2 regions of the Amycolatopsis sp. NPDC004169 genome follow, and region 2 is predicted to be linked to the other one. Evidence: riboswitches for the same ligand, from Rfam matches in the RefSeq annotation. Region 2 holds a riboswitch; the other holds the start of a gene.
What was found. A riboswitch is a leader RNA that binds a small molecule or an ion and turns the genes downstream of it on or off. The one in region 2 is predicted to bind glycine.
Positions count from the first base shown of each region.

Region 1: linked by a shared signal. The riboswitch ahead of gcvP (aminomethyl-transferring glycine dehydrogenase) and the one ahead of gcvP (aminomethyl-transferring glycine dehydrogenase) in region 2 are both predicted to bind glycine.

Region 1 covers NZ_JBEXMD010000018.1:98,497-104,902, forward strand. Annotated here, with positions in the region: gene ABZX11_RS24425 (MerR family transcriptional regulator) at 1-740, shown strand, start outside; gene ABZX11_RS24430 (bifunctional nuclease family protein) at 957-1,430, shown strand; gene ABZX11_RS24435 (MerR family transcriptional regulator) at 1,546-1,941, shown strand; gene trxA (thioredoxin) at 1,953-2,297, shown strand; gene ABZX11_RS24445 (TetR/AcrR family transcriptional regulator) at 2,278-2,910, opposite strand; gene ABZX11_RS24450 (MerR family transcriptional regulator) at 3,191-3,769, shown strand; glycine riboswitch at 3,812-3,910, shown strand; gene gcvP (aminomethyl-transferring glycine dehydrogenase) at 4,211-6,406, shown strand, end outside.
Region 2 covers NZ_JBEXMD010000002.1:116,804-123,209, reverse strand. Annotated here, with positions in the region: gene gcvP (aminomethyl-transferring glycine dehydrogenase) at 1-1,740, opposite strand, end outside; glycine riboswitch at 1,875-1,968, opposite strand; gene ABZX11_RS03220 (helix-turn-helix transcriptional regulator) at 2,047-3,351, opposite strand; gene ABZX11_RS03215 (hypothetical protein) at 3,424-3,621, shown strand; gene ABZX11_RS03210 (cyclase family protein) at 3,618-4,574, opposite strand; gene ABZX11_RS03205 (3-oxoacyl-ACP reductase) at 4,587-5,354, opposite strand; gene ABZX11_RS03200 (aldehyde dehydrogenase family protein) at 5,354-6,406, opposite strand, start outside.

The sequences.
Region 1 (6,406 bases), on a different contig from region 2:
CGGCCGGGCGGCCACAGAACCACGGACTGAGCATCGGGGCGGTTCTCGCGCAGCTGCGCGGCGACTTCCCCGATGTCACCATCTCCAAGATCCGGTTCCTCGAAGCGGAAGGCCTGGTGCAACCGGGCCGCACCCCTTCGGGTTACCGGCAGTTCGCCGCGGCGGACGTGGAGCGACTGAGGTTCGTCCTGGCCGCCCAGCGGGACCACTACCTCCCGTTGAAGGTCATCAAGGAACAGCTGGACGCGGCGGACTCGGGTGCCGGGCCCACCGCGGCCCTGCCCCGGCCGCCGCGGCGGCTGGTGCCCATCGACGCACCGGCGGAGAACGTCGGCCTGCCGGTGGCGGACGACTTCACCGTGGGCAAGGAGCTGCGCCTGACCCGCGAGGAGCTCCTGGAACAGGCCGGCATCGACGCGCCGGCGCTGGCCGAGCTGCAGCAGTACGGCCTGGTCCGGCCCGGTCCGGCGGGGTTCTTCGACCCGGACGCGGTGCTGGTCGCGCGGACGGTGAAGGCGATGACCGAATTCGGGATCGAACCGAGACACCTGCGTGCTTTCCGCGCCGCGGCCGACCGCGAGGTCGGGCTGCTGGAGCAGATCGTGACGCCGGTGTACCGGCACCGCGACCCGGAGGCCAAGTCCCGCGCCGACGAGGTCGTGCGGGAGCTCGCGGCACTGTCCGTGACCCTGCACACGCTCCTCGTGAAGGCGGGAATCCGCGGCGTCGCGGGGTGTTGATCGATAACGGGGCAGTGAGATCCTCTTTGCGGTCCCATGTCAATGACTGAATGTTCGGCACCGCATGCCGTACCGTGAAGGCACGGGTTTGCGGCAGGCGAACCGAGAGAGTCCGGACAGCGAGCACAGCGCACGGATGACGGGTAGCGTCGGGAGTATGGGCGTGAAGCCGGTTCAGCGCTGCAGCCCGTGTGCACGAGAGGGAGGCGAAGCCCGATGAGCGAAATGCGCGTCGTCGGTGTGCGGGTCGAGCTGCCCGCGAATCAGCCGATCTTGCTGCTGCGGGAAACCGAGGGTGAACGGTACCTGCCGATCTGGATCGGCTCGGTCGAAGCCACCGCCATCGCCTTGGAGCAACAAGGGGTCCGCCCCGCCCGCCCGCTCACGCATGACCTGCTGAAAGAGGTCATCGGAGCGCTCGGCCGGGAGCTCGAGCAGGTCGTCATCACCGACCTCAAGGAAGGCACGTTCTTCGCGGAGCTGGTCTTCGACGGCGACATCCGGGTGTCCGCCCGGCCGAGCGACTCGGTCGCGCTGGCCCTGCGGATCGGCGTCCCCATCCACGCCGTGGATTCGGTGCTGGAGGAAGCCGGCCTCATCATCCCGGACGAGCAGGAAGACGAAGTCGAGAAGTTCCGCGAGTTCCTCGACTCGGTTTCCCCGGAAGATTTCCGCGGCGCGGACACCTGATTCCTCGCCGGAAGGCGCGGAGCTTGGGCTCGAGGCACGGCCCCGGAACCCGCGTCCTCCCGCAGTACGGCGTTTCCCTTGCCTTGACGCGGACGTCAACGTCTAGCGTCGAAGCATGCGGATCGGAGAACTGGCGCAGCGCACGGGTGTCACCACCCGTGCGCTGCGGTTTTACGAGGCCCAAGGCCTCCTCGCGGCCCGTCGCTCGGCGAACGGCTACCGCGAATACGACGAGGACGACCTGCAGCTGGTCCAGGAGATCCAGACCCTGCAGACGGTCGGCCTCACCCTCGAGGAGACCCGCCCGTTCGTCGAGTGCCTGCGCAGCGGCCACGAGACCGGCGACTCCTGCCTGAGCTCCATCGAGGTCTACCGCCGCAAGCTGGAAGAAGCCGACGCTCTTCTCGCCCGGCTCGGCGGCATCCGCGCGGAACTGGCCGCGAAGCTCGCCGGCGCGCTGGCCCGCCAGGCGCCCGATCCGTGTGTCGTGCCCGATTCCCCGCGCCCCTGAGGAGCCCCGCCATGTCCGAAAACGCCACAGTCACCGAAGTCACCGACGCGACCTTCGCCGAGGTCCTGGACAGCGACGTCCCCGTGCTCGTCGAGTTCTGGGCCACCTGGTGCGGCCCGTGCCGGATGGTCGGCCCGGTGCTGCAGCAGCTGGCCGCCGAGCGGGACGGCCGCCTCGCCGTCCGGAAGATCAACGCCGACGAGAACCCCGAGACCACCCGGTCCTACCAGGTCATGTCGCTGCCGACGATGATTCTCTTCCGCGGCGGCGAGCCGGTCGAGACGATCGTCGGCGCGTTCCCGAAGGCCCGCATCGAAGAGCGGCTCGATCGGGTCCTCACGGTGCCGTCGCTTTGACGAAGGTGTCCGCCACCTCGCGCCCGTACCGTTCGAGGTCCAGCGCGGGGTCGGCGGCGTAGGCCGCGGCGACGCCGTCGATGGCCTGCGCGATCGACATCGCCATCACCTCCGGCGTGAATTCGCCGAAGGCGCCCTCGGCCTGGCCCTGCCGCAGCTGGCGGGCCAGTCCGTGCACGCGCATGTCGTCGACCAGCACCTTCGTCATCACCCAGCCGTCGACGTCGTCGGCGTTGGCCGCGAGCTCGCTCAGCGCCCGGACGCACTCGGGGTAGGCGCGCAGGAACGCCACCGACGTCTCGATGTGCGCCCGCAGGTAGCCGGGCCGGTCGGCCGGGTCCAGGCCGCCGCCGGTCCGCTCGGTGAGGAACTCGTTCTTCGTCTCGACGACCGTGCTCAGCACGGCCTGCATCAGGCCGGCCTTGTTCGTGAAGTGGTAGGAGATCAGCCGCGTGCTGCTGAGCCCGGCGCGTTCCTTGATCTTGGCGAAGGTGGTCCGGCGGTAGCCGAGGTCGGCCAGGACGCCGATGGTGGCGCCGATGATCTGCGCCCGGCGGGCGGCCTCGGTGACACTGAGACCCATCTCCGCCATGAGGTCGGGGTTTACTTGCATGAGTAAAAAGTTACTCGGCTGAGTAAAAGGAGTCAAGCGGGTTTGGATCACGCCGTAGGGGGTACGGCGAACGGCTCAAAGGCGCAGCCGACCGCCTCGGCTTGCCGCGCGTCGCGTTGACCGGCACTGTCCGGGCGCTTACCGTCGAAGAAGAGAAATTGCCACGGTGTGATTAACGGTCTGGGGCCGGATCGTGGCGGTTGATCTCCGGCGGGTCCCGCTCCTGGGACTCCTCCGGCTGTCATTCGCCGGCCGCCAGGTCGGGCGAGGGGAGGCTTGCGTGGTCGAGGCTGGTTCCGAGAAGCAGCCTGTCGAGGTCGCGACTGGTGAGCAGGGGGAACTGTTCCCCGACAACTCGCTGCCCGACGAGCTGGTGGGGTACCGCGGTCCGGCGGCGTGCCAGATCGCCGGCATTACCTACCGCCAGCTCGACTACTGGGCCCGCACCAAGCTGGTCGCGCCCAGCATCCGCACCGCGCACGGCTCCGGCTCGCAGCGGCTGTACTCCTTCAAGGACATCCTCGTCCTCAAGGTCGTCAAGCGGCTCCTGGACACCGGGGTCTCGCTCCAGAACATCCGCGTCGCCGTCGACCACCTGCGCGTCCGCGGCGTCCGCGACCTGGCCCGGGTGACGCTGTTCTCCGACGGCACCACGGTCTACGAATGCACCTCGCCCGAGGAGATCGTCGACCTGCTCCAAGGCGGCCAGGGCGTCTTCGGTATTGCGGTCAGCGGCGCGATGCAGGAAATCAGCGGCACGATCCACGAGTTCCCGGCCGAACGCGCCGACGGCGGCATCGTCGAGACGCACGAACCGGACGAACTCACCCAGCGCCGCAACGCCCGCAAGACCGGGTGATCACCGCTGCGGCGGACGGAGTAAGGTTCTCCCTGCGGTCGACGAATCCGCGCGGGAGAGTCCGAGCCACACCTTGAGCTCGGCGCCGAAGGAGCAAGTCCTCCCCGGAACCTCTCAGGCACCCCGGACCGCGCGGATGAGACGCCTCTGGAAAGCGGGTCGTCAGGACACAGCCTGATGGCCCCGCCGACGGTGCAAGCCCGGCTCAACCTGCGGGCGAAACTCTCAGGCGCCCCCGTTGGGGTCAGACAGAGCGGGGAGGTTTCCTCCGGGGCTGGGTGAAGTGTGCTCGCGAAGAGCGCTCGCCTGGCCCCTCCGGAGTGTCTTGTGGGGGTGCAACCCCCACACCCCGCCCGGGAGGCTCCGCCCCCGGACCCCCGCCGTGGTCACCTTTCGCTCTAGGGTCGGGTTGGTACGCACCGCCGGTCGAAGGAGGCCATCGTGGATCCGTCACTCGCCTCCCTCGAACAGGGTGTTCCCTTCGCCGACCGGCACATCGGGCCCGGCCCCGAAGACCTCCGGCACATCCTCGACGTCATCGGCGTCGCTTCGCTCGACGAACTCGCCGAACGGGCCGTTCCCGCGTCGCTGCGGGAGTCCGCCGAGCCGCTCGAACTGCCGCCGCCCGCTTCCGAAGCCCAAGCGCTCGCCGAACTGCGGGAACTGGCCGGGCGGAACCGGCCGATGGCGCAGATGATCGGGCTCGGCTACCACGACACCGTCACCCCGCCCGTCATCCGGCGGAACGTCCTCGAGAACCCCGCCTGGTACACCGCCTACACGCCCTACCAGCCGGAACTCTCCCAGGGGCGGCTCGAAGCGCTGCTCAACTTCCAGACCGTGGTCGCGGACCTCACCGGGTTGCCCGTCGCCAACGCGTCCCTGCTCGACGAAGCCACCGCGGCCGCCGAGGCGATGACGCTGGTGCGCCGGGCCGGGCGCACGACGTCCAGCCGGTTCGTCGTCGACCAGGACACCCTCCCGCAGACCCTCGCCGTGCTCCGGACCCGCGCCGAACCGCTCGGCATCGAACTCGTCGTCGAGGACCTCTCCCAAGGGCTGACCGGCCTCGGGCTCGGCGGCGACTTCTTCGGCGTGCTCCTGTCCTACCCCGGTGCCTCCGGTGCCGTCCGCGAACTCGACCTGACCATCGCCGACGCCAAGAAATCCGGCGCCGCGGTGATCGTCGCCGCCGACCCGCTCGCCCTCACCCTGCTCAGATCACCCGGCGAACTCGGCGCCGACGTCGCCGTCGGGTCGACGCAGCGGTTCGGCGTCCCGCTCGGCTTCGGCGGCCCGCACGCCGCCTACCTCGCCGTCCGCCAAGGCCTCGAACGGCAGCTGCCCGGCCGGCTGGTCGGCGTCTCGCGGGACGCCGACGGCACGCCCGCATACCGGCTCGCCCTGCAGACCCGCGAGCAGCACATCCGCCGCGAGAAGGCGACCTCGAACATCTGCACCGCCCAGGTGCTGCTCGCGGTGCTGGCGTCGATGTACGCGGTCTACCACGGCCCCGACGGGCTGCGCCGGATCGCGCTGCGCGCCCACCGCATGGCCACCGTGCTGGCGGCGGGCCTCTGCGAAGGCGGCATCGACGTCGTGCACGGCGAGTTCTTCGACACCGTCGTCGCGGCCGTGCCCGGGCGCGCGGCGACGGTCGTCGCGGCGGCCCGCGACCTCGGCGTGAACCTGCGCGAGGTCGACGACGACCACGTCGGCATCGCCTGCGACGAGACCACCACCCGCGAGCGGCTTTCCTGCGTGTGGAAGGCGTTCGGCGTCTCGGTGTCCGATGTGGACGGCCTGGACGCGGACACCGCCGACGCGCTCCCGGGCCCGCTGCGGCGCACCGGCGAGTACCTCACCCACCCGGTGTTCCACGCGCACCGCTCGGAAACCGCCATGCTGCGCTACCTCCGGCAGCTGGCGGACAAGGACGTGGCGCTCGACCGCAGCATGATCCCGCTCGGCTCGTGCACCATGAAGCTCAACGCCACCGCCGAAATGGAGCCCGTCACCTGGCCGGAGTTCGCCGGCCTGCACCCGTTCGCGCCCGCCGAAGACGCCGCCGGGCTCCTCGAAGTGGTCGCCGGCCTGAGCGCCTGGCTCGCGCGGATCACCGGCTACGACACGGTTTCCCTGCAGCCCAACGCCGGCAGCCAAGGCGAGCTCGCGGGCCTGCTCGCGATCCGGGCCTACCACCGCTCCCGCGGCGAGCACGCGCGCGACGTCTGCCTGATCCCGGCCAGCGCGCACGGCACCAACGCGGCCAGCGCGGTGATGGCGGGCATGCGCGTGGCCGTCGTCCGCTGCGACGAGGCCGGCAACATCGACCTCGCGCACCTGCGGTCCACAGTGGACGAGCACCGGGCGGGCCTCGCCGCGATCATGCTCACCTACCCCTCGACGCACGGCGTCTACGAAGACACCGTCGGCGAGGTCTGCGCGGCGGTGCACGACGCGGGCGGGCAGGTGTACGTCGACGGCGCCAACCTCAACGCGCTGATCGGCGTCGCCCAGTACGGCCGCTTCGGCGCCGACGTCTCGCACCTCAACCTGCACAAGACGTTCTGCATCCCGCACGGCGGGGGCGGGCCCGGCGTCGGCCCGATCGGCGTCCGCGCGCACCTGGCGCCG
Region 2 (6,406 bases):
GATGTCACGGGCCTCGCCGCCGTTCGCGCGGTGGTACGCGCGGATGGCCAGGAGCCCGGCCAGCTCGCCCTGGCTGCCCGCGTTCGGCTGCAGCGACACCTTGTCGTAGCCGGTGACCTCGGCCAGCCACTCGGCGAGCTGGGCGACGAGGACGTGGTAGCCCTCGGCGTCCTCGGCCGGGGCGAACGGGTGGATGCCGGCGAACTCGCGCCAGCTGATCGGCTCCATCTCGGTGGTGGCGTTGAGCTTCATCGTGCAGGAGCCGAGCGGGATCATGCCGCGGTCGAGGGCGTAGTCCAGGTCGGACAGCTTGCGCAGGTAGCGCAGCATCGCCGTCTCGGAGCGGTGGGTGCCGAAGACCTCGTGGCCCATGAAGCCGCTCTCGCGGGCCAGGCCGCTGGGCAGCGCGACACCGTCGCCGGCCTCTTCTTCGACGCCGAACGCGCGAAGGACCTTCGCGGTGATCGCGGGGGTGCTGACCTCGTCGAAGGCGACGCGGACGTGGTCGGCGTCGACGTGCCCGAGGTTGATCCCGGCCTCGCGGGCGGCCGCGTGGACCTCGGCGGCCCCGCCCGGGACGCGCGCGACGACGGTGTCGAAGAAGGACTCGTGCACGACCTCGACGCCGGTCTTGCGCAGCGCCTCGGCGAAGCCCGCGGCGAGGCCGTGGACGCGCTGGGCGATCTTCTTCAGGCCGTCCGGGCCGTGGTAGACGGCGTACATCGCGGCGAGCACGGCCGGGAGGACCTGCGCGGTGCAGATGTTCGACGTCGCCTTCTCGCGGCGGATGTGCTGCTCCCGCGTCTGCAGCGCGAGCCGGTAGGCGGGGTTGCCGTCGGCGTCGACCGAGACACCGACCAGGCGGCCGGGCAGCGAGCGCTCGAGGCCGGCGCGGACGGACATGTACCCGGCGTGCGGGCCGCCGTAGCCGAGCGGGACGCCGAAGCGCTGGGTCGAGCCCGCGGCGACGTCGGCGCCGAACTCGCCGGGCGAGGTGATCAGGGTGAGCGCGAGCAGGTCGGCGGCGACGGTGTACAGCGCGCCCGCAGCCTTGGCCGACTCGGAAATCGCGTGGTAGAAGCCGCGGCCGCGCAGCACACCGGACGCGCCGGGGTACTGGACGACGACGCCGAAGAACTCGTCCGGCAGGCCGGTGAGCAGGTCGCGGACCTCGACCTCGATGCCGAGCGCCTCGACGCGGGTGCGCACGACGGCGATGGTCTGCGGCAGGCACTCGGCGTCCAGCACGACCTTGTTCGACTTGGACTTCGACGCGCGGCGCATCAGCGTGACGGCTTCGGCGACGGCGGTCGACTCGTCCAGCAGCGAGGCGTTCGCGGTGGCCAGGCCGGTCAGGTCGGCGACCATCGTCTGGAAGTTGAGGAGGGCTTCGAGGCGCCCCTGCGAGATTTCCGGCTGGTAGGGCGTGTACGCGGTGTACCAGGCCGGGTTCTCGAGGACGTTCCGGCGGATCACGCCGGGGGTGACGGTGTCGGAGTAGCCCAGGCCGATCATCTGCGTCATCGGCCGGTTGCGCGCGGCGAGGGCACGCAGCTCCGCGGTGGCCTCTTCTTCGGAGGCAGCGGACGGGAGGACCAGGTCACGGGTGGCGCGGATGGCGCTCGGGACGGCGGCGCCGACGAGGGCGTCCAGGCTGCCGTAGCCGCACTCGGCCAGCATCTTCGCGCGTTCGGCCTCGGACGGGCCGATGTGGCGGGCATCGAACTGCGTGGAGGTGATCGGGAGCTCCTTGGGCCGGGCACACACTGGTGCGCTGGAACTCCCCCTCTGTCATGGCACCTGAGAGTTTCACCGCTCGTGGAGCGGCTTTCACCTTGGGTGAGACGCGGGTGCGCCTGCTTTCCAGAGTGGCCTCGCGCGAGGCGGTAGCGGGTACCTGAGAGATTCCGGGGAGTTTGCTCCTTCGGTGCCCCACCGACTTCGTGAGGGCTCTCCCGCCTCGGCTCGACGGCCCGATCTGCAGTTGTGACGGTCACGGTACCTGCCGGGTTCGAGGTCCGTCTACATCACCCGGCCAACACCACATCAGTCTTCAAGCCGGGCTCGATCCGCGACCCGGCGGACCACCCGGCCGGCCAGCACGGGCGGGCGGCGCACCCGGCCGGACGGCAGGACCAGGCGTTTCAACGGGCCGCCGAGCGGCACCGGCGGCAGGCCCGCGCCCAGCAGGACCTGTTCGACGACCTGCTCGGCGTGCCAGGCCACCGCGTCGTTGAGCCGGTCGAGCGAGGGGCGGTCGCCGTCGAAGACGTCCTCGTCCGCCAGCGTCACCTCGAAGTACGCGCAGCCCGGCGGGACCGAGAGGGCGTCTTCGATCGCTTTCGCGCCCTCTTCGGGGTCGGCGAACCCGGCCTCCAGCAGCGGCTCGCGGTAGATGCGCGCCGCGCGGGCGCGCATGCGGGGGCCGTAGCGGACCACGATCGGCAGGCGGCCGGTCAGGTCCGGCACGGCGAGGCCGTGCAGCAGCATGATCGGCGGCACCGAGTGCACCAGCCGCGGAGCGGGTCCGGCCAGCTCACGCGCGGTGAGGCGGACCCGGTCCGCCATCGCGTCGGGGAGGCCGGAGTAGCGGAAGTCGACGTTGCCGAACCCGAGCCCGTCGGCGACCAGCGAGGCCAGCAGCTCGCCGTAGCCCCAGATCGGCGACAGCACGACGACCGGCGGCGCGGCGACGACCGGCGACGGCACGGGCGGCCGCGTCGCCTCCTGCTCGGGCACCTGGATGACCAGCCGGGGCGGCTCGTGCCAGTCGTGCACCTCGGCGACCCGCCAGTAGAGCCCGAGCGGCCGCCACAGCTCGCCGAGGACGTCGTGCTCGATGATCCGGCGCACCTCGGCGTCGTCGTGCGGCAGGTCCCGCGGCGGCACGATCCCGACGTAGTGGTGGTAGGTGATGCGGACCTCGTCGCCGCGGGTGGCCGAGCGGATCCGCATCTCCCAGTCGATCGGCGACGCGGCGATCGCGTTGGCCACCTGCGTGCCGGGCGAGGAGTAGACGAGCGCGGTGGCCTGCCGGAGGAACTGCCCGGCCCGGTCGATGCCTTCCCGCAGCGCCTTCGCCGCCTGGGCCACGTGCACCGGGCTCGCGAGGCTGTCGGGCAGGACCCCGGCGACGCGCAGCAGCTCGGCCTCCCCCAGCCCGGTGACCTCGGCGAGCTGGGCCCAGTGGTCGAACACCGTCACCTTCGGCGCGTGCCGGTGCTCGATCCAGCTCCGCAGGGTCGACGTCGGAACGCCGATGCGCCGGGCGGCCTCGTCCAGGGAGAGGCCCCGCGAGCGGATGCCGGCCCGGACCGCATCCGCCCACTCGTCGGCGCGCCAGTGCGTCACCTCACAAAGCTAACGAAACCGGCTAGCTTTGCGCAGGGACGACCCGCCCGCGGCGCTCCGACGCTGGTCACCATGACCACCACCGTCATCGCCCTGACCCTGATCGTCGGCGTGCTGACCTTCGCCGCCGGCGCCTTCCTCGCCTCCGAGGTCGCCACCCGCGTCCTTCGCCGCCGCGAACGGCTCCTGTCCGAGGAGCGCAAGCGGCTCAACGCCGCCTGGAAGTTCCTCAAGGAGGTCTACGGCGTCAAGAAACCGACGCGCCGCTAGAACGTGGCGATCGGGTTGACGGGGCTGCCGGACGTGCCGGCGAAGCGGACCGGCGCGACGGCGAGCTGGAAGTCCCACTGGCCGAGTTCGGCGGCCGTCGCCGCGCACGCCTCGAGGTCGCAGTTGTCGAGCAGCCAGAGGCCCATCGCGACGAGGCCCACGGTGTGCACCGGCATCGCCAGGTCGTCGTACCCCGACGGCTGGACGTCGGTGGGCGTGTCGGCACCGATCAGCGCCACTCCCCGTTCGTGCAGCCACGGCAGGCAGGACGCGTGCCAGCCGGCCTGCGTGACGCCGCCGGACGGCCCGGCCTCGTGCCGGACGCGGCCGTAGCCGGTCCGCAGGAGGACCGCGTCGCCGGAGCGCACCCGGACACCCTGGCGGCGCTCGGCCTCCTCGAGGTCGCCGGGGAACACCCCATCACCCGGTTGCAGCGAAGGCACACCGCGGACCTTCGCGATGTCCAGCAGGACCCCGCGCGTGACGATTCCGTCCGCCGCCGCCGTGACGGCTCCCCACGCCGCTCCCGTCTCGGCGCCGACCAGCGCGTGCGACCGCCCGTTGTACATCTTGCCGTCCCAGAAGATGTGGCACGGCGAGTCGACGTGGGTGATCGTGTTGCCGTGGAACAGGATGCCGAGGCGCTCGTTCGAGTAGCCCCAGTGCCGGTCGTTGCGGAACCCGGGCAACGGCATGTTCTCCGCACCCGGCATCTCGGCGAAGCACGGGCACGTCGTCGTCGACCGCTCCATCTCTTCGGGCACGGCCACCTCCCACGCGCACGACACGCTCCGGCCGTGGCGCACGGCCCGCGCCGACGCCAGCCGGACGTCGTCGGTGATGTGGTTCAGCGTGCCGAGCTCGTCGTCTTCGCCCCATCGCCCCCAGTTCGACAGCGCGTCGAAGTACCCGAGCACGTCGTCCTGGGTGGGCACCAACCGCTCTGCCGTCATCGCGCCAGCTTGTCAGATCGGGGTGACGTACGCCCCCGAAATGCCGCCGTCGACCAGGAACTGCGAGGCCGTGATGAAGCTGGCGTCGTCACTGGCCAGGAACGCCACCGCGGCCGCGATCTCCTCCGGCTCGGCGAAGCGGCCGACCGGGACGTGCACCAGCCGCCGCGCCGCGCGTTCCGGGTCCTTGGCGAACAGCTCCTTGAGCAGCGGGGTGTTCACCGGTCCCGGGCACAGCGCGTTGACGCGGATGTTCTCCCGCGCGAACTGGACGCCCAGCTCGCGGCTCATCGCGAGCACGCCGCCCTTGGACGCGGTGTAGGAGATCTGCGAGGTCGCCGCGCCCATCACCGCCACGAACGACGCCGTGTTGATGATCGAGCCCTTGCCCTGGCGCTGCATGTGCGGCAGGACGGCCTTGCAGCAGTGGTACACCGAAGTCAGGTTGACCCGCTGCACGCGGTCCCACGCCTCGATGCCGGTGGTCAGGATGGAGTCGTCCTCGGGCGGGGAGATGCCGGCGTTGTTGAACGCGACGTCGACCGAGCCGAACTGCTCGACCGTGCTGTGGAACAGGTTCTCGACCTGCTCGGCGTCGGTGACGTCGGTCTGGATGAACGCGCCGCCGATCTCGTCGGCGGCCGCCTTGCCCTCGGCCGGCGAGAGGTCCGCGATGACGACCTTCGCGCCTTCGCTCGCCAGGCGCCGGGCCGAGGCGAGCCCGATGCCGCTGGCGCCGCCGGTGATGACCGCGACGCGGCCTTCGAAACGCTGGACCATTACTCCTCCGTGCTCAGAAAGACGTTCTTGGTTTCGGTGAACGCCGCGGCGGCGTCCGGGCCGAGCTCGCGGCCGAGACCGGACTGCTTGAAGCCGCCGAACGGCGTCCAGTAGCGCACCGACGAGTGCGAGTTCACCGAGAGGTTGCCGGATTCGACGCCGCGCGCAACTCGGAACGCGCGACCGGCGTCGCGGGTCCAGATCGACCCCGACAGGCCGTACTCGGTCGCGTTGGCCATCCGGATCGCGTCGGCCTCCTCCGCGAACGGCACGACGGCGACGACCGGGCCGAAGACCTCCTCCGCCGCGGCCGGGTGCCGCAGGTCGGGCGGGGTCAGGACGGTCGGCGGGAACCAGAAGCCGCGGCCATCGGGGGCGGTGCCGCGGAACGCGACGGGCGCGTCTTCCGGCACGTAGGAGGCGACCTTCGCCCGGTGCGCGGCCGAGATCAGCGGGCCCATCTCGGTCTTCTCGTCGCCGGGGTCGCCGACGACGACGCCGTGCACCGCGGGCTCCAGGAGTTCCATGAAGCGGTCGTACGCGCTCGCCTGCACCAGGATGAGCGAGCGGGCGCAGCAGTCCTGGCCGGCGTTGTCGAAGACGCCGTAGGGCGCGGTCGCGGCGGCTTTCTCCAGGTCGGAGTCGGCGAAGACGATGTTCGCGTTCTTGCCGCCCAGCTCCAGCGTCACGCGCTTCACCTGCGCCGCGCAGCCGGCCATGATCTGTTTGCCGACCTCTGTCGAGCCGGTGAAGACGACCTTGCGCACGCCCGGGTGGTCCACGAACCGCTGCCCCACCACGGACCCCTTGCCGGGCAGCACCTGGAAGACGTCCTCGGGGATGCCCGCCTCCCGCGCCAGCTCGGCCAGCCGGATGGCGGTCAGCGGCGTCAGCTCGGCGGGCTTGAGGACGACGGTGTTCCCGGCGGCGAGCGCGGGCGCGAACCCCCAGCCGGCGATCGGCATCGGGAAGTTCCACGGGACGATCACGCCGACCACGCCCAGGGGCTCCTGGAAGGTGACGTTGATGCCGCCAGGCACCGGGATCTGCTT